One region of the Streptomyces sp. GDS52 genome, then DNA from elsewhere that is predicted to be linked to it. Evidence: riboswitches for the same ligand, from Rfam matches in the RefSeq annotation. Region 1 holds a riboswitch; each other region holds the start of a gene.
What was found. A riboswitch is a leader RNA that binds a small molecule or an ion and turns the genes downstream of it on or off. The one in region 1 is predicted to bind cobalamin.
Positions count from the first base shown of each region.

Region 1 (6,961 bases):
TGTTCTGTCCGGGAAGTGGTCACTTGGCCGCCGCCACGGTCTCGGTGCCCGCCCCCGTGTCGGCATCGGCGCCTGACCCGGCCTCGGTGCGCGGCAGATGCGGTTTGGTCGCGTACGCCACGAAGCTCTTGCCCATCACCGGGTTCAGGGTCCGCTCCGCGATGCGGGTCGCCAGCGGCTTCTTCATGATGTCCCAGACCAGCAGCTTGTGGTACGCCCGCACCGGCAGCGCCTTGTCGTTGTCCACGCCGAAGGCGCACTTCAGCCACCAGTACGGCGAGTGCAGCGCGTGCGCGTGGTGGGTGCCGTAGGGGCGCAGGCCGGCCTCGCGCATCCTGGCCAGCAGTTCGTCGGCCTTGTAGATGCGGATGTGGCCGCCCTCGACCTCGTGGTAGGCGTCGGACAGGGTCCAGCACACCTTCTCGGGCCCGTAGCGCGGGACGGTGACCGCGATGCGGCCGCCGGGCCTGAGCACGCGGACCATCTCGGCGAGGACGCCCTTGTCGTCGGGGATGTGCTCCATCACCTCGGAGATGATCACGACGTCGAAGGACGCGTCGGGGAAGGGCAGCGCGAGGGCGTCGCCCTCCATCGCCGTGGCGGTGGCCCCGGCGGGCACCTCCCCGGCCTCCTTCATCGCCGCGAACCACTTGGCGACCTCGCGGATCTCCTCGCCGTTCTGGTCCAGTGCCACGACCCGCGCCCCGCGCCGGTAGCACTCGAACGCGTGCCGGCCGGCTCCGCACCCGAGGTCCAGGACACGGTCGCCCGGGGCGAGCGGGAACCGGGAGAAGTCGACGGTCAGCACGTGGCCCTGCTTTCGCGGTGGGAGGTGACGGGTTCTTCTACGACGAGCGCCGGGGCCGCCACGGGACCGGCGACGACGGGACCGGCGCCCGCGGTCGCCGCGGCCTCTGCGGTCCCCGCGCCGGCCATCGCCTCGCGGTAACGGGCCACCGTGCCCTCGGCCGCGCGGGCCCAGGTGAAGTGCCGCAGCACCCGCTCCCGGCCGGCCGCGCCGAGCCGCGCGCGCAGTTCGGGGTCGCCGAGCAGTCGGTTCAGTCCGGCGGCCAGCGCGCCCGCGTCGCCGGGCGGGACGGCCAGGCAGGTCTCACCGTCGCGGCCGGCCACCTCCGGGATCGCGCCGCCGGTCGTGGCGAGCAGCGGCGTGCCCGTGGCCATGGCCTCGGCGGCCGGGAGCGAGAAGCCCTCGTACAGCGACGGCACGCAGGCGACCTGGGCGGAGCGCACGAGGTCGACCAGTTCCGCGTCCGAGATGCCCTTGACGAACTCGACGGCGCCCTCGAGCCCGTAGCGCTCCACCGCGTCGGCGACGGGCCCCTTGGCGGGGCGCTTGCCGACCACGACGAGGTGGGCCTCGGGCTGCTCGACGCGGACCTTCGCCAGTGCCTCGACGAGGAAGACCAGGCCCTTGAGCGGCACGTCCGCACTGGACGTGGTCACGATCCGGCCCGGCACGACGGGCACCGAGGCGTCCGGCGAGAACAGGTCGGTGTCGGCGCCGATGTGGACGACGTGGATCCGGTCCTGCCGTACGCCCAGGTGGTCGACGATCTCGTCGCGGGAGGTGCCGGAGACGGTGAGCACGGAGGGCAGCCGGCGGGCCACCCGCTTCTGCATCCTGGTGAAGGCGTACCAGCGGCGCACCGAGGCGCGGCGCCGTCTGCTCCCGGCGGCGTCCAGCTCCAGCTGCCGGTCGACGGTGATGGGGTGGTGGATCGTGGTCACCAGGGGTGCGCCGAGGTCGCCGAGCAGGCCGTAGCCGAGCGTCTGGTTGTCGTGCACGACGTCGAAGTCGCCGCGCCGGTCCCGCAGATGGCGGCGGGCCCGCAGGGAGAAGGTCAGCGGTTCGGGGAAGCCGCCGGTCCACATCGTGCCGACCTCGAGCGCGTCGATCCAGTCGCGGTACTCGCCGCGGCCCGGGGTGCGGAAGGGGTCGGGCTGGCGGTAGAGGTCGAGGCTGGGCAGCTCGGTGAGGCTCAGTCCGTCGTGGCCCTCGTCGAGGACGGGGTAGGGCTGGGCGCCGATGACCTCGACCTGGTGCCCGAGGCGGACGAGTTCGCGGGAGAGGTGGCGTACGTAGACGCCCTGTCCGCCGCAGAACGGGTTCCCCTTGTAGGTGAGGAGTGCGATGCGGAGCGGTCGCATGCCGTCGGCGGCGGCGGAGGGACCCCGCGAGGGCCCGGCCTGACTGGCCTCAGCGGTCACCCTGGGCCCCCTTCTCCCTGCACGGTCCCGCGACTCTACGTCGGGACGTTAACCTGGAACAAGTTTCAGAGTTGATCGTTCCGCGGCTCCGAATCTACCGGCAGGTAGGGACGCCGGAAGCAGTGGATCAGGTGATTCACGCCACGACGGGACGCGTGCCATGCTGTCCGATCACCACCCCTCACCGACGGTCACGGAACGGGGCCCATGCCCACGGAAGCCCACACCGAGAAGGCGGCCGAGGCGGCGACGCCGCCCAAGCCGAACAAGGCCGGCAGGACCGCCAGGACCTCCAGGACCGACAAGTCCGGCGAGGCGGACAAGGCGGCGCTCATGGACGCCGGTGCCACCGGAGCCTCCCCCACCTCACCCCTGACCGAGCGGCAGGAGGCGCGCAGGCGCCGCATCCTGGACGCGAGCGCCCGGCTGGCCGGCCGGGGCGGCTTCGACGCGGTGCAGATGCGGGAGGTCGCGGAGTCCTCACAGGTGGCGCTGGGCACGCTGTACCGCTACTTCCCGTCCAAGATCCACCTGCTGGTGGCCACGATGCAGGACCAGCTGGAGCGCATGCACCGCACCCTGCGGAAGAAGCCCCCGGCGGGCGACACGGCCGCGGAACGGGTCACCGGGACCCTGATGCTGGCCTTCCGCGCGCTCCAGCGCGAGCCGCAGCTGGCCGACGCGATGGTGCGCGCGCTGACCTTCGCGGACCGCAGCGTGAGCCCGGAGGTCGACCAGGTCTCCCGCCGGACGACGATGATCATCCTGGACGCCATGGACCTCGGGGAGCCCACACCGGACCAGCTCGCCGCGGTCCGCGTCATCGAGCACACCTGGCACTCGGCCCTGATCACCTGGCTGTCGGGGCGCGCCTCGATCGCCCAGGTCAGGATCGACATCGAGACGGCGTGCCGACTGATCGACCGGACGGCACCGAAGGATGGAGCGCCGTGAAGTCGAAACGTTCGACGCCCTTCCGTCAGCCGCCGCGTGCCGCTCTCACTCCCCTGACCGGTCACCCTTCGGCCGTCCATGGACCGATTGCGCGTGAACGGTTGACCGACGGGGCGGGCCGGTCCATGGCGACGTGACCTCGGCCGCCTCGGTTCACGCCACTTCCGACCACTTTCTTACGTACGGGTAGAGTGACGGCGTCGTCATCACCCGTACGGGGGAAAGCCGGTGCAATTCCGGCGCTGACCCGCAACCGTGAGCCGTCCCCCGGGACGGCGAGCCGGAACGCCCCGGACGGTTCGTGACCGGCTCACGCGCCCGGCGGCCCGCCGGGGCGCGGCACCGTCGAGGTTTACGGAGCCGAGCCGCCGGGATGTCCCGTGCTGCCTGGCTCCCCAGTGGGAAAGAGGCATCCGCCGATCATGAACGTCCGTAGCAGCGCAGCGGTTCTGGCCGCCGTCGCCGTGATCGGTGCCGCCGTACCGGCCGCCGCCGACTCGTCCCCGTCCCCCTCACCGTCCCAACAGCCCCTGCCCGCCGCCCTGTACGGCGACGGCGATCCGCAGTACGACGGCGTGTGGCGGCAGTCGCTCGCCCTGCTCGCCCAGCACACGGTGGGCGTCGAGCCGCCGAAGTCGTCCGTCGACTGGCTGGCGGGGCAGCAGTGCGCCGACGGCTCGTTCGCCCCGTACCGTGCGGACACCGGCACGGCGTGCGACGCCACGACCATGGTCGACACCAACCAGACCGCCGCCGCCGTCCAGGCCCTCGCCGCCCTCGGCGGGCACGACGCCGTCGTCGGCAAGGCCGTCGACTGGCTGAAGTCCGTGCAGAACGAGGACGGCGGCTGGGGCTACATGGCGGGCGGGGACAGCGACGCCAACTCCACCTCCGTGGTCATCGGCGCGCTCACCGCGACGGGCGAGAAGCCGGCCGAGGCGGTCAAGGACGGCAAGTCCCCCTACGACGCCCTGCTGAAGCTGGCGCTGCCGTGCGACGACGAGGGTGACGGCGCGGGCGCGTTCGCCTTCCAGCCGGGCAAGAAGGGCGAACTGGTCGCCAATACCGACGCCACGGCGGCGGGCGTGGCCGGCTCCCTCGGCGCGGGCCTGGTGGTCGAACCCGGCAAGGGCGAGTCGGCGGACGCCGGTTGCGAGAAGGCGGACACGCCCGAGCAGGCCGCCGCCAACGGCGCCGCCCACCTCGCCGGCGTACTCGCCGGGGACGACCACCTCGTCTCCGCCCTCCCCGGCTCCGAGGACCAGCCCGACTACGGCAACACCGCCGACGCGGTGGTCGCGCTCGCCGCGCAGGGCGCCACCGGGCAGGCCGCGAAGTCCGCGGCCTGGCTGGCGGAGAACGCCGCCGACTGGGCCGCCCAGAGCGGCCCCGCCGCCTACGCCCAGCTGATCTTCGCCGCCCACGCGACCGGCACCGACCCGCGCGCCTTCGGCGGCACCGACCTGGTGAAGCAGCTCTCGGCGACCGGGCCGGCCGCCGGGGAGTCCTCGCGGACGGCGAACGACGACAAGGCCGGACAGGACGAGAAGGCCGCGAAGGCCGCGTCGGACTCCGGGTCCGGCCTCCGGTGGACCCTCTCGATCGTCGGTGTCTGCCTCGTCGCCGCTGTCGGCGCCGTCTTCCTGCTGCGCGGCCGGAGCCGGAAGCAGCAGTCGTGATCCGCCGGGCCACCGTGCTGTTCCTGGCCGCGCTCCTGCCGCTGCTGGCGGGCGTGGGCCAGGCGCAGGCCGCCGGCTACCGGTACTGGTCGTTCTGGGACCTGGACGGCGACGCGTGGACGTACGCCACCCAGGGGCCCTCGACGGCCCGTCCCGCCGACGGCGACGTCCAGGGTTTCCGGTTCGCCGTCAGCGAGGACTCCGCCGACGCGACGCGGCCCCGGGGCGCCGCCGACTTCGCCGCGATCTGCGCGAAGACCCCGGCGAAGGACGGTGAGAAGCGGGTGGCCCTGGTCATCGACTTCGGTATCGCCGCCGACGCCCCGTCCGGCGAGACTCCGCCGGACGGCCGCACCGCCTGCGCCCGGGTCCCCTCGGACGCCACGACGGCCGAGGCCCTGGCCTCCGTCGCCAAGCCCCTGCGCTACGACAGCAACGCCCTGCTGTGCGCGATCGCGGGCTATCCGGAGAAGGGCTGCGGGGAGCAGGTGTCGGGCGGCAGCGCACCGGCGCCCGGGAAGCCCGAGAAGTCGGAGGGGGAGGACGGCGCGAAGTCCTCGGCGCCGACGGCGTCTTCGTCCTCCTCGGAGGGCGACGGCGGCCCCTCGCTCGGTCTGGTCGCCGGGATCGCCGTGGTGGCGTTGCTGGGGGCGGCGGCGGTCTGGCAGGTACGCCGTCGTGGCTAGCGGCGCCCGACCACGGGGGCGCACCGGCACCGGCACCGGACGTCCGGTGCCGCCGGGCGCCCCCGCCTCGCGCCGCCGGCAGGGCAGTGCCCTGCATCCCGGTGCCTGGTGGCTGTGGGCCCTGGCCCTCGGTGTCGCCGCCACCCGTACCACCAACCCGCTGCTGCTCGCCCTCCTCGTCACCGTCTCCGCGTACGTCGTGGCCACCCGCCGCCCGAACGCGCCCTGGGCCCGCTCCTACGGCGCGTTCGTCAAGCTGGCGCTCCTCGTGCTCGCCGTCCGCCTGCTCTTCGCGATCGTCCTCGGCTCCCCCGTACCCGGCACGCGTGTGCTGGTCGATCTGCCCGAGGTCCCGCTCCCCGACTGGGCGCAGGGCATCCGCCTGGGCGGCGAGGTCACGGCCGAGGCCCTCACGTTCGCCCTGTACGACGGCCTGAAACTGGCCACGCTGCTCATCTGCGTCGGTGCCGCGAACGCCCTCGCCAACCCCTCCCGTCTGCTGAAGTCCCTGCCCGGCGCCCTGTACGAGATGGGGGTGGCCGTCGTCGTGGCGCTGACGTTCGCGCCGAACCTGATCGCGGACGTCCAGCGGCTGCGCGCCGCCCGCCGGCTGCGGGGCCGTCCCGACCGGGGTGTCCGGGGGCTGCTGCAGGTCGGACTGCCGGTCCTGGAGGGCGCGTTGGAGCGTTCGGTCGCGCTCGCCGCCGCGATGGACGCCCGCGGTTACGGCCGCAGCGCGCAGGTCCCGGCCGGGATCCGCCGCACCACCGCCGCCCTCACCCTCGGCGGGCTGCTCGGCGTCTGCACCGGAACGTACGGACTGCTCACCGCCGAGGGCGCCGTCCACGGCCTGCCCGTGCTCCTGGCCGGTCTCGCCGCCGCGCTCGCGGGCCTGTGGCTGGGCGGCCGGCGTTCCCTGCGCACCCGTTACCGCCCGGACCGCTGGGACGCCCGCGCCTGGCTGGTCACCGGCTCCGGCGCGGCGGTCGCGGCGCTGCTGGCGCTCGCCGCCGCGCGTGATCCGGCGGCCCTGCACCCCGGTGTGGTGCCGCTGGTCGCGCCCACGCTCCCCCTGTGGCCGGCGGCGGCCGTACTGATCGGCCTGCTCCCCGCCTTCGTCACACCCGCCCCCGAGGACACCGGCAAGGAGCCGTCGTGATCCGCTTCGAGAACGTCTCCGTGACGTACGACGGCCTGCCCGAACCCTCCGTGCGGGGCGTCGACTTCGAGGTGCCGGAGGGTGAACTCGTCCTGCTCGCCGGCCCGTCGGGGGTCGGCAAGTCCACCGTGCTGGGCGCGGTCAGCGGCCTCGTACCGCACTTCACCGGCGGCACTCTGCACGGCAGGGTCACGGTGGCCGGCCGCGACACCCGCACCCACAAGCCGCGCGAACTCGCCGACGTCGTGGGCACG
Region 1 covers NZ_CM125966.1:5,205,823-5,212,783, reverse strand. The annotation lists gene ACTWJ9_RS23745 (prenyltransferase) at 1-23, opposite strand, end outside; gene ACTWJ9_RS23740 (class I SAM-dependent methyltransferase) at 20-808, opposite strand; gene ACTWJ9_RS23735 (glycosyltransferase family 4 protein) at 802-2,229, opposite strand; gene ACTWJ9_RS23730 (TetR family transcriptional regulator) at 2,563-3,183, shown strand; adenosylcobalamin-variant (AdoCbl-variant) riboswitch at 3,386-3,482, shown strand; gene ACTWJ9_RS23725 (prenyltransferase/squalene oxidase repeat-containing protein) at 3,606-4,862, shown strand; gene ACTWJ9_RS23720 (SCO2322 family protein) at 4,859-5,548, shown strand; gene ACTWJ9_RS23715 (energy-coupling factor transporter transmembrane component T) at 5,541-6,707, shown strand; gene ACTWJ9_RS23710 (ABC transporter ATP-binding protein) at 6,704-6,961, shown strand, end outside.

Region 2 (6,961 bases), 3.8 Mb from region 1:
AAACAAGATCCACCACCGGGTCGCGAACCTCCGCGAGGACACCCTCCACAAGATGACCACCCGCCTCGCCCGCGAGTACGGCACCATCGTCGTCGAAGACCTCAACGTCGCCGGCATGGGCCGCAACCGGCGCCTGTCCCGCCGCGTCGCGGATGCCGCCTTCGGTGAAATCCGACGCCAGCTCACCTACAAGACCCGCCGGCGCGGCACGCGACTCGTCGTCGCCGACCGCTGGTACCCCTCCTCGAAGACCTGCTCCCGCTGCGGTGTGGTGAAAGCCAAGCTGCCCCTCGGCACGCGTGTCTTCGTGTGCGAAAACTGCGGACTGGTCATCGACCGGGACGCGAACGCCGGACACAACCTGGCCGCCCTCGCGGCCCGCACCACAGGTACCGGAGTGGCCGGAGACCTGGACCCCGTCAAGGCGGAGTCGAAGCCCCGTGGAGCCGACCACAAGACCCGCAGCACCCGACCGCGCCGCAAGGCCGGGACGGGGCGGGCAGGTGGCAGAATCCCCGGCCCCCGGGCCGGGAAAGAAACGGGAGACCGTCAACAAGCCGCCAGGGCACAACTCCCGCTCTGGTGAACTGTTACGGACCATTCCGGTGGAAACACCGGGATTACTGCGATCACTTGATGATCAAAGCAACGGTCATCCGCCGTCGGCGTGATCCGCGGGCTCCGGGGACAGGGCGAGGAGCGCGGCCAGTTCCTCCGGCGTCCGGGGCCCGGTGGCCGTGCCGGACAGCAGGCCCTGGGCGCGGAGCAGGCGGGCCGCCGCCACGCCCCAGGGCAGCCGCAGCCCCGCCGCCGCGAGGAGATCGGTGCGGGCCAGCATCGTGGGCGCCGGGCCGGTCCGGGCGCCCGACGGCGTGAGCAGGGCCGCGTCGTCGGCCCAGCGCAGGGCGAGATCCACGTCGTGGGTGGCCATGACGACCGTGGTGCCGTTCGCACGCAGCCCGTCGAGGGTGGCGAGCAGCCGCTCCTGGCCGTCGGGGTCGAGGCCCGCGGTCGGCTCGTCGAGGATCAGGACGCGGGGCCGCATGGCGACGGCTCCCGCGATCGCCGTCCGCTTGCGCTGCCCGTAGGACAGCAGGTGCGTGGGACGGTCGGCGAGGGCGGTGATGTCCAGCGCGGCCAGCGCCTCCGCGACCCGCGCCCGTACCTCCGCGTCGGACAGCCCCAGGTTGAGCGGCCCGAACGACACGTCCTGGCCCACGGACGCCGCGAACAGCTGGTCGTCGGGGTCCTGCACCACCAGCTGTACGGTCGTCCGCAGCCGGGTCAGCCCCTTGCGGTCGTACCGGACAGGCCGCCCCGCCACGGCCAACTCGCCTGTGCCCGGACGCAGTCCACCGCTCAGCAACCGCATCAGCGTCGTCTTGCCGCTCCCGTTGCGGCCCAGCAGGGCGAGCGCACGCCCCTCCCGCACCTCGAAGTCGAGGCCGGTGAGCACGGCCGGGCCGTCCTCGTACGCGAACGACGCGCCCCGCAGGGCGACCAGCGCGGGCCCGCTCACGACAGCGGCCTTTCCAGGACGAGGGTGAGGGCGGCCAGGGCCGCGAGGAGGGCCAGGCTCCCGACCGTGAAGCGCACCGAGACCCGCGCCTCCGGCACCAGCACGCGCAGCGTGCCGTCGTAACCGCGTCCGGCGAGCCCCGTCTGCAGCCGCGCCGCCCGGTCGAAGGACCGGACGAACGCGGTCGCGCCGAGCCCGCCCAGCGAACGCCAGGTCGCCGCCCGGGTGGTGTGCCCGAGCCGGGCCGCCTGAGCGTCCCCGATCCGGCGCACCGAGTCGAGCAGCAGGAAACTCATCCGGTACGTCACCAGCGCCACGTCCACCAGGGGAGCGGGCACCCCGGCCCGTACCAGGCGCGGCAGCAGATCGGACATCGGCGTGGTGAAGGCGAACAGCAGCACGCCCAGGGAGGCCGCCGAGGTGCGCAGCAGCAACTCCCCGGCGCGCAACGGCCCGCCGTCGGCCCAGGCCACGAACCCGCCCGGCCCGCCCACCTGCACCAGCAGTGTGAGCGCCCCGGTCACGCAGAAGCTCAGCGGCACCCGGTAGGCACGCCACAACCGCCGCCCCGGCACCCCCGCCGGGCCCAGCAGCACCGCGAGAGCGGTCAGCAGCACCAGGGCCGCGCCCGGCCAGGGCGGCAGCGAGATCGCCAGCACGGTGAGCCCCAGCCCGAGCACGGCCTTGTCCACGGGATGACGGCGGCGCCAGCGGCTGCTGTGCGCCGCCGCGTCGATCGGCAGCACGGGGGATCAGGCCCCGCTTCCGGCGGGGGCCGCGTCGTCGACGTCCGCCGCGGTGGTGGAGGTCCCCCGCTCCCGTTCCGCCCCCTGCCGGCGCCCCCGCCGCAGCCCGAAGTAGTACGCGAGCACGCCCGCGCCGATCGCCGCCTGGAGGGCGAACAGCGCCGACTCGATCTCCCCGGACGGCGGTTCGTACAGCGGCGAGAACCACGGCTCGTAGTCCGGGTCGATCTCGGTGATCGCGACCTCCGCCTCCGCGTCGGCGCCCGCGAACGGCTCCTCCTTGTGATCGCCGAGCCCGAACACCAGCGGCACCACGGCGAGCACGGCCACCAGAAGCAGCAACAGGGAGTTGATCTTCGCGTTCCGGCTCATCGGGCCACCGCCTCGCCCGTGCCCGCGCCTGCGTCCGTATCCGTGCCCGTGCCCGTGCTTGAGCCCGTGCCCGCCGACTTCTTCCCGAGCCCCGCCACCAGCACCCCGAGCCGGGTCAGTTCGCCCCTGCTGGACTGCACCAGCAGGCGCATCACCAGCACCGTCAGCAGCCCCTCGCTCACCGCGAGCGGAATCTGCGTGACGGCGAAGACGGAGCCGAACTTGCCCAGCGCGCCCAGGAATCCGCTCCCCGGGTCGGGAAAGGCGAGCGCCAGCTGCACACTCGTCACGCAGTACGTCGACAGGTCGGCGACGAACGCGCCGCAGAACACCGCCACCATCAGCGGCGCCCCGGACCGCCGCACCAGCCGGTAGACCCCGTATCCCGCCCACGGACCGACGACCGCCATCGAGAAGACGTTGGCGCCGAGCGTGGTCAGCCCGCCGTGGGCGAGCAACAGGGCCTGGAACAGCAGGGTGATGGTGCCCAGCACCGCCATGACCGGCGGCCGGAACAGGATGGCGCCCAGCCCGGTACCGGTGGGATGGGAGCAACTCCCGGTCACCGAGGGCAGTTTCAGCGCGGACAGGACGAAGGTGAACGCTCCCGACGCGCCCAGCAGCAGCGTGCTCTCGGGATGTTCCCTGACCTCACGGGTGAGCGTCCGGGCTCCGTGGACGACGAACGGCGCCGACGCGACGCCCCAGGCGACCGCGTGCGCCGGCGGTAGAAAACCCTCGGCTATGTGCATGACTCGGCAGACCCTCTCCAGCACCTCGTGGATGGTTGACGCGCCTTGGCCGGTCTCCTGGCTGACGGGTACCACCGCCCGTGCTCCGCCTTCCCGGGTCCGAGGTGGACCCAGTGGCTGCCGTTCGGTCCTGTCGGGGGACAGGGCCTGGGGCCGGAGCCGGACTTCCCGATCACAGTGGCGAGGGCCGCACCGGTATCGCACCGGATTTCCCGTTCACCAAGGCGTGGCGACCCTAGACCCCGTTCCGGGCCGCTGACAAGCACTTCCGGGGGGCGCGCGGACGGCGCCCGGCGGCGCGCGCCCGGCGGACCCGGTCCGCCGAAGCGCGGGAATGAGGGGAGGGGGTGCTGGGCAGAACCCTGCTGCAACTAATATGCAACAACGAGATCCGGGCAGCAAAGGTGTGGAATTCGATGACGACCCGACGAATAAAGGGTGCCGCCGTCGCGGCGACCATGGCCGCCGCGGTCGCCGCGTGCTCGGCCCCCGGCGGCGGCACGGACGGCGCCGCGAGCGGCGGGTCCGCCGACTCCGTGGTGATCGGGGTCCCCTCCGAACCGGACACGCTGAGCCCCCTGCTCGGCTACGGCAAGGACGGCAACTCCAAGATCTTCGACGGGCTGCTCGCCCGGGACGCCGACCTGGAGCTCGAGCCCGCCCTCGCCAAGGCGCTCCCCGAGATCACCGACGACGGCCGCACCTACACCTACACCCTGCGCCCGGACGTGAAGTTCAGCGACGGCGAACCCCTCACCGCCGAAGACGTGGTCTACACGTACGAGACGGTCCTCGACGACAAGACCAACAACACCGCCAAGAGCGAACTGGACGCTGTCAAGGAGATCCGCGCCGACGGCGACGACAAGGTCGTCTTCACCCTCAAGTACCCCTACGCGGCCTTCCCGGCCCGCACCGTCCTGCCCATCGTCCCCGAACACGTCGCGGGCGAGCAGGACCCCAACACCGGCGTCTTCAACACCGCGCCGATCGGCACCGGACCGTACCTCCTCACCGGCTGGAGCAAGGGCGAGAAGCTCACCTTCAAGGCGAACCCCGACTACTGGGGCGGCGCACCGAAGGTGAAGAAGCTCACCATGGCGATCATCGCCGACGACGACGTCCGCGCCACCCGGCTGCGCTCCGGCGACCTCGACGGCGCGACCCTCCCGCCCAACCTCGCCGCCACCTTCAAGAACGACGACGGCCGCAAGACCTACCAGGCCACCACCTACGACTTCCGCGCCGTCACCCTCCCCACCGGGAACAAGATCACCGGCGACACCACGATCCGCCGCGCCCTCGACCTCGCCGTGGACCGCCAGGCCATGGTCGACAAGATCCTCGACGGCGCCGGCCGCCCCGCCTACGGGCCGCTGCCCCTCGACGACCCCTGGTACGCCAAGGATGTCGAACGCCCCCAGGACCTCGCCGAGGCCAAGAAGACCCTCGACCGCGACGGCTGGAAGACCGGCACGGACGGCATCCGCGCCAAGGACGGCACCCGCGCCGCCTTCACCCTCTTCTACCCCTCCGGCGACAAGGTCCGCCAGGACCACGCCCTCGCCTACGCCTCCGACGCCAAGAAGGCCGGCATCGACGTCAAGGTCGAGGGCGCCACCTGGGAGGTCATCGAACCCCGCATGGGCAAGGACGCCGTCCTCGCCGGCTTCGGCAGCACCGGCGACCCCGACTTCGGCCTCTACACCCTGCTCCACTCCTCCCTCGCCGGCGACGGCTTCAACAACATGCCCCACTACGACGACCCCGCCGTCGACGAGGCCCTCGAAACCGGCCGCCGCGCCCAGAACCCCGACGACCGCAAGGCCGCCTACGACGACCTCCAGCGCGCACTCGTCAAGAACCCCGGCTACACCTTCCTCACCCACATCGACCACCTCTACGTCCTCGACGACCGCTGGGGCGACCTCACCACCCAGGTCGAACCGCACGAGCACGGCTTCGCCAGCGGCCCCTGGTGGAACGCCGAGGACTGGCAGCCCAAGAATTGAAGACCCTGCCCTGGACGGCGATGGGACACCTCGTGGCACGGCGGGCCCTGCTCGCCGTGCCCGTCCTCCTCGTCGTCACCTTCGGTGCCTTCGCCCTCGCCGCCGCCTCCCCGTTCGACCCCGTCAAGGCCTACGCCGGAACCGCCGCCCTCGGCGCCGACCAGGAAACCCTGGACCGGCTCCGCGACAACCTCGGCGTGGACCGGCCCTTCGCCGTCCGCTGGTGGGAGTGGTTGACCTCCGCCCTCACCGGCGACCTCGGCCACTCCAGCGTGATGCGGCAGCCGGTGGCCGAGGCGATCGGCGAACGGCTGGTCTGGTCGACCCTGCTGTGCACCGTCGCGTTCGCCGTCGCCGTCCTCCTCGGCACCCTGCTCGGCGTCCTCGCCGCCCGCCGCCCCGGCTCGCTCGTCGACCGCACGGTCACCTCCCTCGCCTACTCCCTGGAAGCCGCGCCGGTCTTCTGGATCGCCCTGCTCGCCGTCTGGATGTTCGCCCTCCACCTCGACGTCCTCCCGGCCGGCGGCCTCACCGACACCGGCAGCGAACACGTCACCGCAGGCCAGGTCACCAGCCACCTGATCCTGCCCGCCGGCGTCCTAGCCGTCTCCCAGCTGCCCTGGTTCACCCTCTACGTCCGCCAGGGCGTCGGCGACGCCCTGGCCGAGGACCCCGTGCGCGGCGCCCGCGCCCGCGGCCTCGCCGAACGCACCGTCCTGCTCGGCCACGCCCTGCGCTCCGGACTGCTGCCGGTGCTCACCCTCATCGGCTCCCGCGTCCCCGAACTCATCACCGGCGCCCTCCTGGTGGAGACCGTCTTCAGCTGGCCCGGCATCGCCGCCGCCACCGTCGAGGCGGCCACCGCCGTCGACTTCCCCCTCCTGGCCGCCCTGACGACCCTCGCCACCGCCGCCGTCCTCGCCGGAAACCTCCTCGCCGACCTCCTGTACGGACTGATCGACCCGAGGGTCAAGCTGGAGGAGATGTGATCCCCATGGCTGACACCACCGCGGAGAAGGCCGACGCGACCACCCCCACGGCCGACGCGACCACCCCCACGGCCGCCGCGGCCGCCTGGCGCTCGCACGGCACCACCCGCCGCTCCACCCACACCCTGCGCCTGCGCGTCTCCGCCACCCTGGTCGCCCTCACCGCCCTCGCGGTGCTGCTCGTCCCCCCACTGGTCCAGCTCGACCAGCAGGCCGTCGACCTCGCCTCGAAACTCCTCCCACCCAGCTGGTCCCACCCCTTCGGCACCGACGACGTCGGCCGCGACCTGCTGCTGCGCTGCGTCTACGGCCTGCGCGTCTCCCTGCTCGTCGGCGTCGTGGCCGCGCTCACCGCCACCGTCATCGGCACCGCCGTCGGAGCCACCGCCGGAGCCCTCGGCGGCTGGGTCGACCGCCTCGTCATGCGCCTGGTCGACACCATCGCCTCCGTCCCGCACCTGCTGCTCGGCATCTTCATCGTCGCCCTGTTCCGCCCCGGCGTCTGGCCCGTGGTGATCTCGGTCGCCCTCACCCACTGGCTGTCCACCGCCCGCATCGTCCGCGCCGAGGT
Region 2 covers NZ_CM125966.1:1,406,923-1,413,883, reverse strand. The annotation lists gene ACTWJ9_RS06360 (RNA-guided endonuclease TnpB family protein) at 1-586, shown strand, start outside; gene ACTWJ9_RS06355 (energy-coupling factor ABC transporter ATP-binding protein) at 653-1,519, opposite strand; gene cbiQ (cobalt ECF transporter T component CbiQ) at 1,516-2,265, opposite strand; gene ACTWJ9_RS06345 (energy-coupling factor ABC transporter substrate-binding protein) at 2,272-2,637, opposite strand; gene ACTWJ9_RS06340 (energy-coupling factor ABC transporter permease) at 2,634-3,389, opposite strand; cobalamin riboswitch at 3,420-3,628, opposite strand; gene ACTWJ9_RS06335 (ABC transporter substrate-binding protein) at 3,806-5,401, shown strand; gene ACTWJ9_RS06330 (ABC transporter permease) at 5,422-6,390, shown strand; gene ACTWJ9_RS06325 (ABC transporter permease) at 6,396-6,961, shown strand, end outside.
Region 2: another riboswitch for cobalamin. It lies ahead of ACTWJ9_RS06340 (energy-coupling factor ABC transporter permease); the one in region 1 lies ahead of ACTWJ9_RS23725 (prenyltransferase/squalene oxidase repeat-containing protein).

Region 3 (6,961 bases), 580 kb from region 1:
CACCTCGTTCAGCAGCGCGGGGACGGTCGGCTGGACCGCGGACTCCAGGTGCCGTACCAGCAGCGGGGCCTCACCGTGGTCGGCGACCGCGGCGGCGGTGTCCACCCACAGCCAGGTGGCCTCGTCCCGGGTGAGGACCTGGTGGGCGTCCTCGGGGTCGGCGCCCTCGTGCTCGGCCAGCCACAGCAGGGCGTAGGGCCGCAGCGTCGGCTCGTCGTGCACGGCGCGGACCTCGGGTTCGGCGGGGGCGCCGACCACGCGCAGCGCCTCGAAGGCGAGGCCGCGCAGGAGGGCGTCCTCACCCCGGGCGGCGTCGAGCAGTTCGGTGACGGCGCCGGCGACCGGGCGGGCGGCGAGCCAGGCGCGGTACTCGGCGCGGGCCGCGTTGGGGCGCAGCTGGGCGCAGCCGCGGAGCATGTCCTCGGCGCTCTGCTCGATGTTCCCGGCGGGGCTCTGCGCGGCGACGCAGATCTGCTCCAGCTTGACCCAGACCGCCCAGCTGCCGAGCGGGGTGAGCGTGGCCTGTCCCTCGCCGTAGGTGAGGGCGCCCACCGCGGCGAGGGCGCGCAGGGCCCATTCGAGAAGCGGGGCGAGCGGGGCGTCGGCGGCGCCCGGCTCGACGGGCGCGGGCCGGGCGGACCGGAGCGCGAGGGCGGGGCCGGGCCCGGGGTGGGCGGCGTCGGCGGAGTGGGGCGCGTAGTCGACCTCGCAGCGCTCCGTGCGCAGTTCGGTGACCCGTTGCTGCAGGAGGTCGAGGAGCTGGGGCACGGGGACGGGCCCGGCCGAGAGCTGGAGGAAGGAGAGCACCTGCGGCATGGCCGAGACGACCTCGCCGACGGTGGCGGGTTCGTGGCCCTCGGGTTCCGGGTGGGCCAGCGACCAGGCGTCGAAGAGGGCGACCCAGCCCCGCAGCACGGCGCTGTCGTCGCGGTCCCAGGCGCGCAGCCGCCAGCCGGGGCGGGCCGTGTCGCCGTGCACCTCGACCAGACCGGCGAGCCGGGCCGTGTCCCAGTCGGCCCGGACCTGAGCCGGGGTCAGGCCCAGATCGTCGGCCGCCCATGCGACGGTCGCGTCGGAGAGGATGGCCTTGCCGGCGGTGGTGGCGCTGCTCCGGCCGGGTCCGAGGGCGGCGTCGGCCCAGCGGGCGACGCGGGCCGCGCCGGCCAGACCGGAGCGTGCCGTCCTGGCCAGCTCCGCGGGGGCCGGTGTGCCTTCCGGAGGGCGCGGCGCAGGACGGCGCGAGCGCTGCTGGTTCATCGCCCTGGGGGCGGCGGCCAGGGGTCGCGGGCGGACAAGTCGAAGCCTGGAGTCGCGCGGGATACGGGACGTCACGGGTGCAGTCTTGCGGTTGACGGTCCGAAAACCCAAACGGAATGTCACCGGCGGCGACGGAGAGGGCCAACGCACCGGGTCGCGCGGGCGGTCGAGGGGCGGTGGCAGGCCGGCGCCACGGCCCGGAGCGGAATCCCGACGAGGACCCGCACCACCGGCCACCCGGCCGCCCGCGCGACCCGGCCGCCTGACCGCCCGACCGGCCGCCCGCCGGAGCGGACGAGGCGGGCGCGGAGGGCACGGCGGTCACATGCCGAAGGCGCGGAGGTCACATGAGCGGGGTGAGGAAGCGGCGCAGGGCCTCTTCGTAGGCGTCCTGGTCGGCGTTCCACATGGCGCCGTGCGGAGCGTCCTCGACCGTGAGCAGGGTGACCGTGTTGGGCTGGGCGGCGGCCAGGCGGCGGGAGAGCCGCCAGGGGGCCACCACGTCGCCGGGGCCGTGGACGATCAGGGTGGGGACGCCGATGTGTTCCGCCTCCGCCGTGCCGGGGTGGTGGTCGCCGTAGCGGCCGGTGCGGCCCTGGGCGGCGCGGACCGCCAGCGGCAGCAGCGCGCCCGGGGTGCGGCGGGCGGCGGCGAGGGCGCGCAGGGTCGATTCCCAGCTGAGCACCGGGGAGTCGAGGACGAGCCCGGCGATGCGGTCGCGCAGGGTGGAGCGGGCCGCGGCGCGCAGCGCCATGGTCGCGCCGGTGGACCAGCCGAGCAGGACGACCTGCCGCGCGCCGGCGTCCAGCGCGTGGCGGATCGCCGCGTCGAGGTCGCGCCACTCGGTCTCGCCGAAGTGGTTGAGGCCGTCGGGTGAGCGCGGTGCGCCCGGATCGCCCCGGTATGAGGGGACCAGTATCGGGAAGTGGTGGCGGTGCAGGAACTCCATGACGTTCATGGGGTGTTCCCGGGTGGCGCCGAGGCCGTGCACCGCGAGCACCCAGGTGTCCCGGACGCCCGGCAGGAACCAGGCGGGAAGGGGGCCGAGTTCGCCGGGGACCTCGATGTCGGTGTGGTCCAGGCCCAGTGCGGTGCCCGGGTCCCCTACGTACAGGTTCGGGGTGAGCCACGCCCGGTCGCCGGGCTTCAGGGTGCCCCGCACGACGCGTTCGAGACGGCGTACGACGGTGTCGGCGGAATCCGACACGCCTTCCAGCACGGGTCCGACGACCGCGTGGGAGTCGTCACCGGTGAGGCCGTAGCGGCCGGGGCGCAACGCGGCGAGGTCCCGGGTGAGGCTGACCTGGCCGGCCGCGGTGGCGTGCACGGTGAGCCGGGGCTCGGTGGGCAGCGGCCTGCCCGGCGGCGCCTTGAGGGCCGCGTCGCTGGCGAGCCGGCCGGCCGCCACCGCGGCGGCGCCGGCACCTATCACGGCGGTGACGGCAGCGGCCGTCGCTCTGGCAGTGCGCACGGAACCCAGTGTCCCGGCGGACCGGCCACCCGGCCAGTGGACGTCCCTCCCGGGCGGCGCCTCAGCCGCGCTGCCCGTAGCCCCGCAGGCGGTCCGTGACCTCTGCCAGCTGGTCGGCCGACAGGAGGGCCGGGGAGCGGCCCGGGACGGACGAGGCGGTCAGCCAGAGCCTGCACATCCACTCCAGCTGGGCGGTGCGGTCGTAGGCCTGGTCGAGGGTGGTGCCGTGGGTGAGGGTGCCGTGGTTCCTCAGGAGGCAGCCGGTGCGGCCGTCGAGGGCACGCAGCATGTGCTCGGCCAGCTCGTCGGTGCCGTACGTCGCGTACGGGGCGACCCGGACGGGCCCGCCGAGCGCGGCGGCCATGTAGTGGACGAGCGGGAGTTCGTCGACGAGCGTGGAGACCGCCGTCGCGTGCACGGCGTGTGTGTGCACCACGGCGCGGGCGCCGGTCGTGCGGTACACCGCGAGGTGCATGGGCAGCTCGCTGGTCGGGACCAGGGTGCCGAGGACCTGGCGGCCGGCGAGGTCGACACCGGTCACGTCGTGCGGGGTCAGCCGGTCGTAGGGCACTCCCGACGGTGTCACCAGCACGGTCGGACCGACCCGCACCGAGACGTTTCCGGAAGTACCGACGACGAGTCCGTCGGAGACGGTCCGCCGGGCGGCCTCGACGAGGCCGGTCCAGGCGCGCGCCTCCTCGTCACTCACCTGACGTCGCTGCTCGGTCATGCCGTGATCCTGCCGGGTGACGAAGGTCTCTTCAACGGCTCCGCGGTCGGCCGCGAACGCCCGCTGACGGAGTCACAGCCCTTCAGCCGCACCGGCGCGGATGGGTCATGGTGGACGTACGGCCACCCGATGGAACGAGAACACCCACCACGGTCATCCACGCGCCCATCCCAGTTCATCTTCTGTTCACCCAGGTTACCTACGTTCAACGCGCCAATGACTTCGAACGATTGCCTGGGTAAATGGAAAGCTTCTCGCTGATCCTCGCGATTGTGGTGGTAACCGCACTCGCGTTCGATTTCACGAACGGTTTCCACGACACCGCGAACGCGATGGCGACAACCATTTCGACCGGTGCTCTCAAGCCCAAGGTCGCGGTGGCCATGTCCGCCGTGCTGAACCTGGTGGGCGCCTTCCTCTCCGTGGAGGTCGCCAACACGATCTCCAAAGGCCTCGTCGACGAGGCCGGCATCCGTCCCGAGGTCATCTTCGCCGCACTGGTCGGCGCGATCCTCTGGAACCTCCTGACCTGGCTGGTCGGTCTGCCGTCCAGCTCCTCGCACGCCCTGATGGGCGGCCTGATCGGTGCCACCGTCGCCTCGGCGGGCTTCGGCGCGGTGCACGGCGACGTCCTGGTCACCAAGGTGCTGATCCCCGCGATCGCCGCGCCGCTGGTCGCCGGCCTCGCCGCGATGTTCGCCACGCGGCTGACCTACCGTCTGGGCAAGAAGGCCGACGGCAAGGCGTCCGAGAAGGGCTACCGGGCGGGTCAGATCGCCTCCGCCGGCCTCGTCTCCGTGGCCCACGGCACCAACGACGCGCAGAAGACGATGGGCATCATCACCCTGGCCCTGGTCGCCGGCGGCGCCCTCGCCCCGGCCTCCGACCCGCCCCTGTGGGTCATCGTCTCCGCGGGCGTCGCCATCGCGCTCGGCACCTACCTCGGCGGCTGGCGCATCATCCGCACGATGGGCAAGGGCCTGACGGACCTCCAGCCGCAGCAGGGCTTCGCCGCCCAGACCAGCGCCGCGACGGTCATCCTGGCCTCCTCCCACCTCGGCTTCTCCCTCTCCACCACGCACTCGGTCTCCGGTGCCGTGATGGGTGCGGGCCTGGGCCGCAAGGGCGGTGTCGTCCGCTGGTCGACGGCCACCCGGATGTTCGTCGCCTGGGGTCTGACGCTGCCGGCGGCGGCCCTGGTCGGGGCCATCGCCGAACTGGTCTGCCGAGCCGGCAGCTGGGGCACCGCCGTCGTCGCCGTCTTCCTGGTCGCCTCCAGCGCGGCGATCTGGAAGATCTCCCGGCGGGAGGTCATCGACCACACCAACGTCAACGGCCACGATGAGGCCGACGGTTCAGCCGCCGCCGAGGAGTCGGCCGGCGTGGTGACCGCCGCCATGGCCGCGGTGACCCCGCCCCCGGCCGGCGAGCTCTCGGCCACCATCCCGGCCCCGGCCGCCGCCGACCCGCCCGCCAAGACCACCGTCTGACCGCGCCCCGGCACGAAGGAAGAAGAGCACCATGCAGATCGACTGGGCGGCCCTCGGTTCCGTCTTCGGCGTCAGCCTCGTGGTCACCGTGGCTCTGGTGGCCCTGTTCACCCTCGGCATCGTCGGCCTGTCCCGCCATGAGCAGGCCGTGGCCCAGGGCCAGTCCGCGGCCCTGGCGGTCGCCGGCGCCTACGCCTGCTTCGCGGCCTGCACGGCGGCGGTGGCGTACGGGATCTATCTGATCATGGCCTGATCAAGGTCGTCTCCGTCCGACGGGCGGTGCGGGGCTTCACGCCCCGCACCGCCCGTTCGCGTTCCCCCCACCCGAACCCCTCTGTGGGTCTCAGCACACTTCAGCCTCGCAGGTCAAAGGCAGGTTGACGGTTCTTCCGGACCGTGGTGGACTGCCGGATGCCAATGCGGCGGCAGGAGAGGAAGCCGGTGGAAGTCCGGCGCGGTCCCGCCACTGTCACCGGGGTGAACACCCCGGGAGCCAGGAACTCTCACCGCCGGTCTCGTCGAACCAGGGCGTGGACACCCTGAGTGAGGACATATCGCCATGCCCGGCTGCCCGTCGAGGTCGACCAGCGACGTTCCCCCCCGACTCGGGGCGGACCTGTCCACCGGATCCCCCACCGGCTGAACCCATGGGTGCCGATCGCGAGTTCGCGTACGGCGCCGCCGCCGGCCTCCTCGGCGACCTGCTCCTCGGCGATCCCCGCCGGGGACATCCGGTCGCCGCTTTCGGGCGGGCCGCGGCTGCCGTGGAACGGATGCTGTGGCGGGACGACCGCGGCCGGGGCGCGTTGCACACCGCCGTCTGCGTCGGCGGTGCCGTCGCGCTGGGGAGCCTTGCCGCCCGGTGCGTACGGTCCTCCCCCGCCGCCTCGGTCGCCCTGACCGGCGCCGCCACCTGGGCCGTCGTCGGCGGGACGTCGCTGGCCCGGGAAGCCCGTGCCATCGGACGGTCCCTGGAGACCGGGACCACCGAGGGCCTCGAGGCGGCGCGGGCCCGGCTGCCGCACCTGTGCGGGCGGGACCCGCAGGCGCTGGACGCCGACGGGATCGCCCGCGCGGTGGTGGAGTCCGTCGCCGAGAACACCTCCGACGCCGTGGTGGGCGCCCTGGTGTGGGGCGCCGTCGCCGGGGTGCCGGGACTGCTCGGGTTCCGGGCCGTCAACACCCTGGACGCCATGGTCGGCCACAAGTCGCCCCGTCACCGGCGCTACGGCTGGGCCTCCGCCCGCCTCGACGACGTCGCCGGGTGGCCCGGGGCGCGGCTGACCGCCGTACTCGCCGCGGTCGCCGGACCGGACCCGCAGGGCGCCCTGCGGGCGTGGCGCGCGGATGCCGCGAAGCACCCCAGCCCCAACGCCGGCCCCGTGGAGGCCTCCTTCGCGGGCGCGCTCGGCGTGCGGCTCGGCGGAACACTGTCCTACGCCGGACGGGTCGAACACCGGCCCGTCCTCAACGGCACCGGCCGTCCCGTGGCCGTGGCGGACATCGACCGGGCGGTACGGCTCTCACGGCGCGTCGGCTGGCTGACGCTCGGCGTCGGTGCCGCCGCGCGGATCGCCGGTACGCGGATCGCCGCCGCACGGATCGCAGGGAAGGGACACAGGTCATGAGCGGTGGGGGTCTGCTGGTCGCCGGTACCACCTCGGACGCCGGCAAGAGCGTGGTGACCGCCGGGATCTGCCGGTGGCTGGTACGGCAGGGCGTCAAGGTCGCGCCGTTCAAGGCACAGAACATGTCGCTGAACTCGTTCGTGACCCGCGAGGGCGCCGAGATCGGGCGGGCGCAGGCCATGCAGGCCCAGGCCTGCCGGGTCGAGCCGACCGCGCTGATGAACCCCGTGCTGCTCAAGCCGGGCGGGGAGCGGAGCAGCCAGGTGGTGCTGCTGGGCAAGGCGGTCGGCGAGATGAGCGCGCGCGGCTACCACGGCGGGCGGCAACAGCAACTGCTGGGCACGGTGCTGGACTGCCTCGCGCAGTTGCGGGGCACGTATGACGC
Region 3 covers NZ_CM125966.1:5,785,640-5,792,600, reverse strand. The annotation lists gene ACTWJ9_RS26390 (hypothetical protein) at 1-1,332, opposite strand, end outside; gene ACTWJ9_RS26385 (alpha/beta hydrolase) at 1,601-2,728, opposite strand; gene ACTWJ9_RS26380 (class II aldolase/adducin family protein) at 2,790-3,458, opposite strand; gene ACTWJ9_RS26375 (inorganic phosphate transporter) at 3,701-4,948, shown strand; gene ACTWJ9_RS26370 (hypothetical protein) at 4,980-5,201, shown strand; cobalamin riboswitch at 5,332-5,470, shown strand; gene ACTWJ9_RS26365 (cobalamin biosynthesis protein) at 5,596-6,576, shown strand; gene ACTWJ9_RS26360 (cobyric acid synthase) at 6,573-6,961, shown strand, end outside.
Region 3: another riboswitch for cobalamin. It lies ahead of ACTWJ9_RS26365 (cobalamin biosynthesis protein); the one in region 1 lies ahead of ACTWJ9_RS23725 (prenyltransferase/squalene oxidase repeat-containing protein).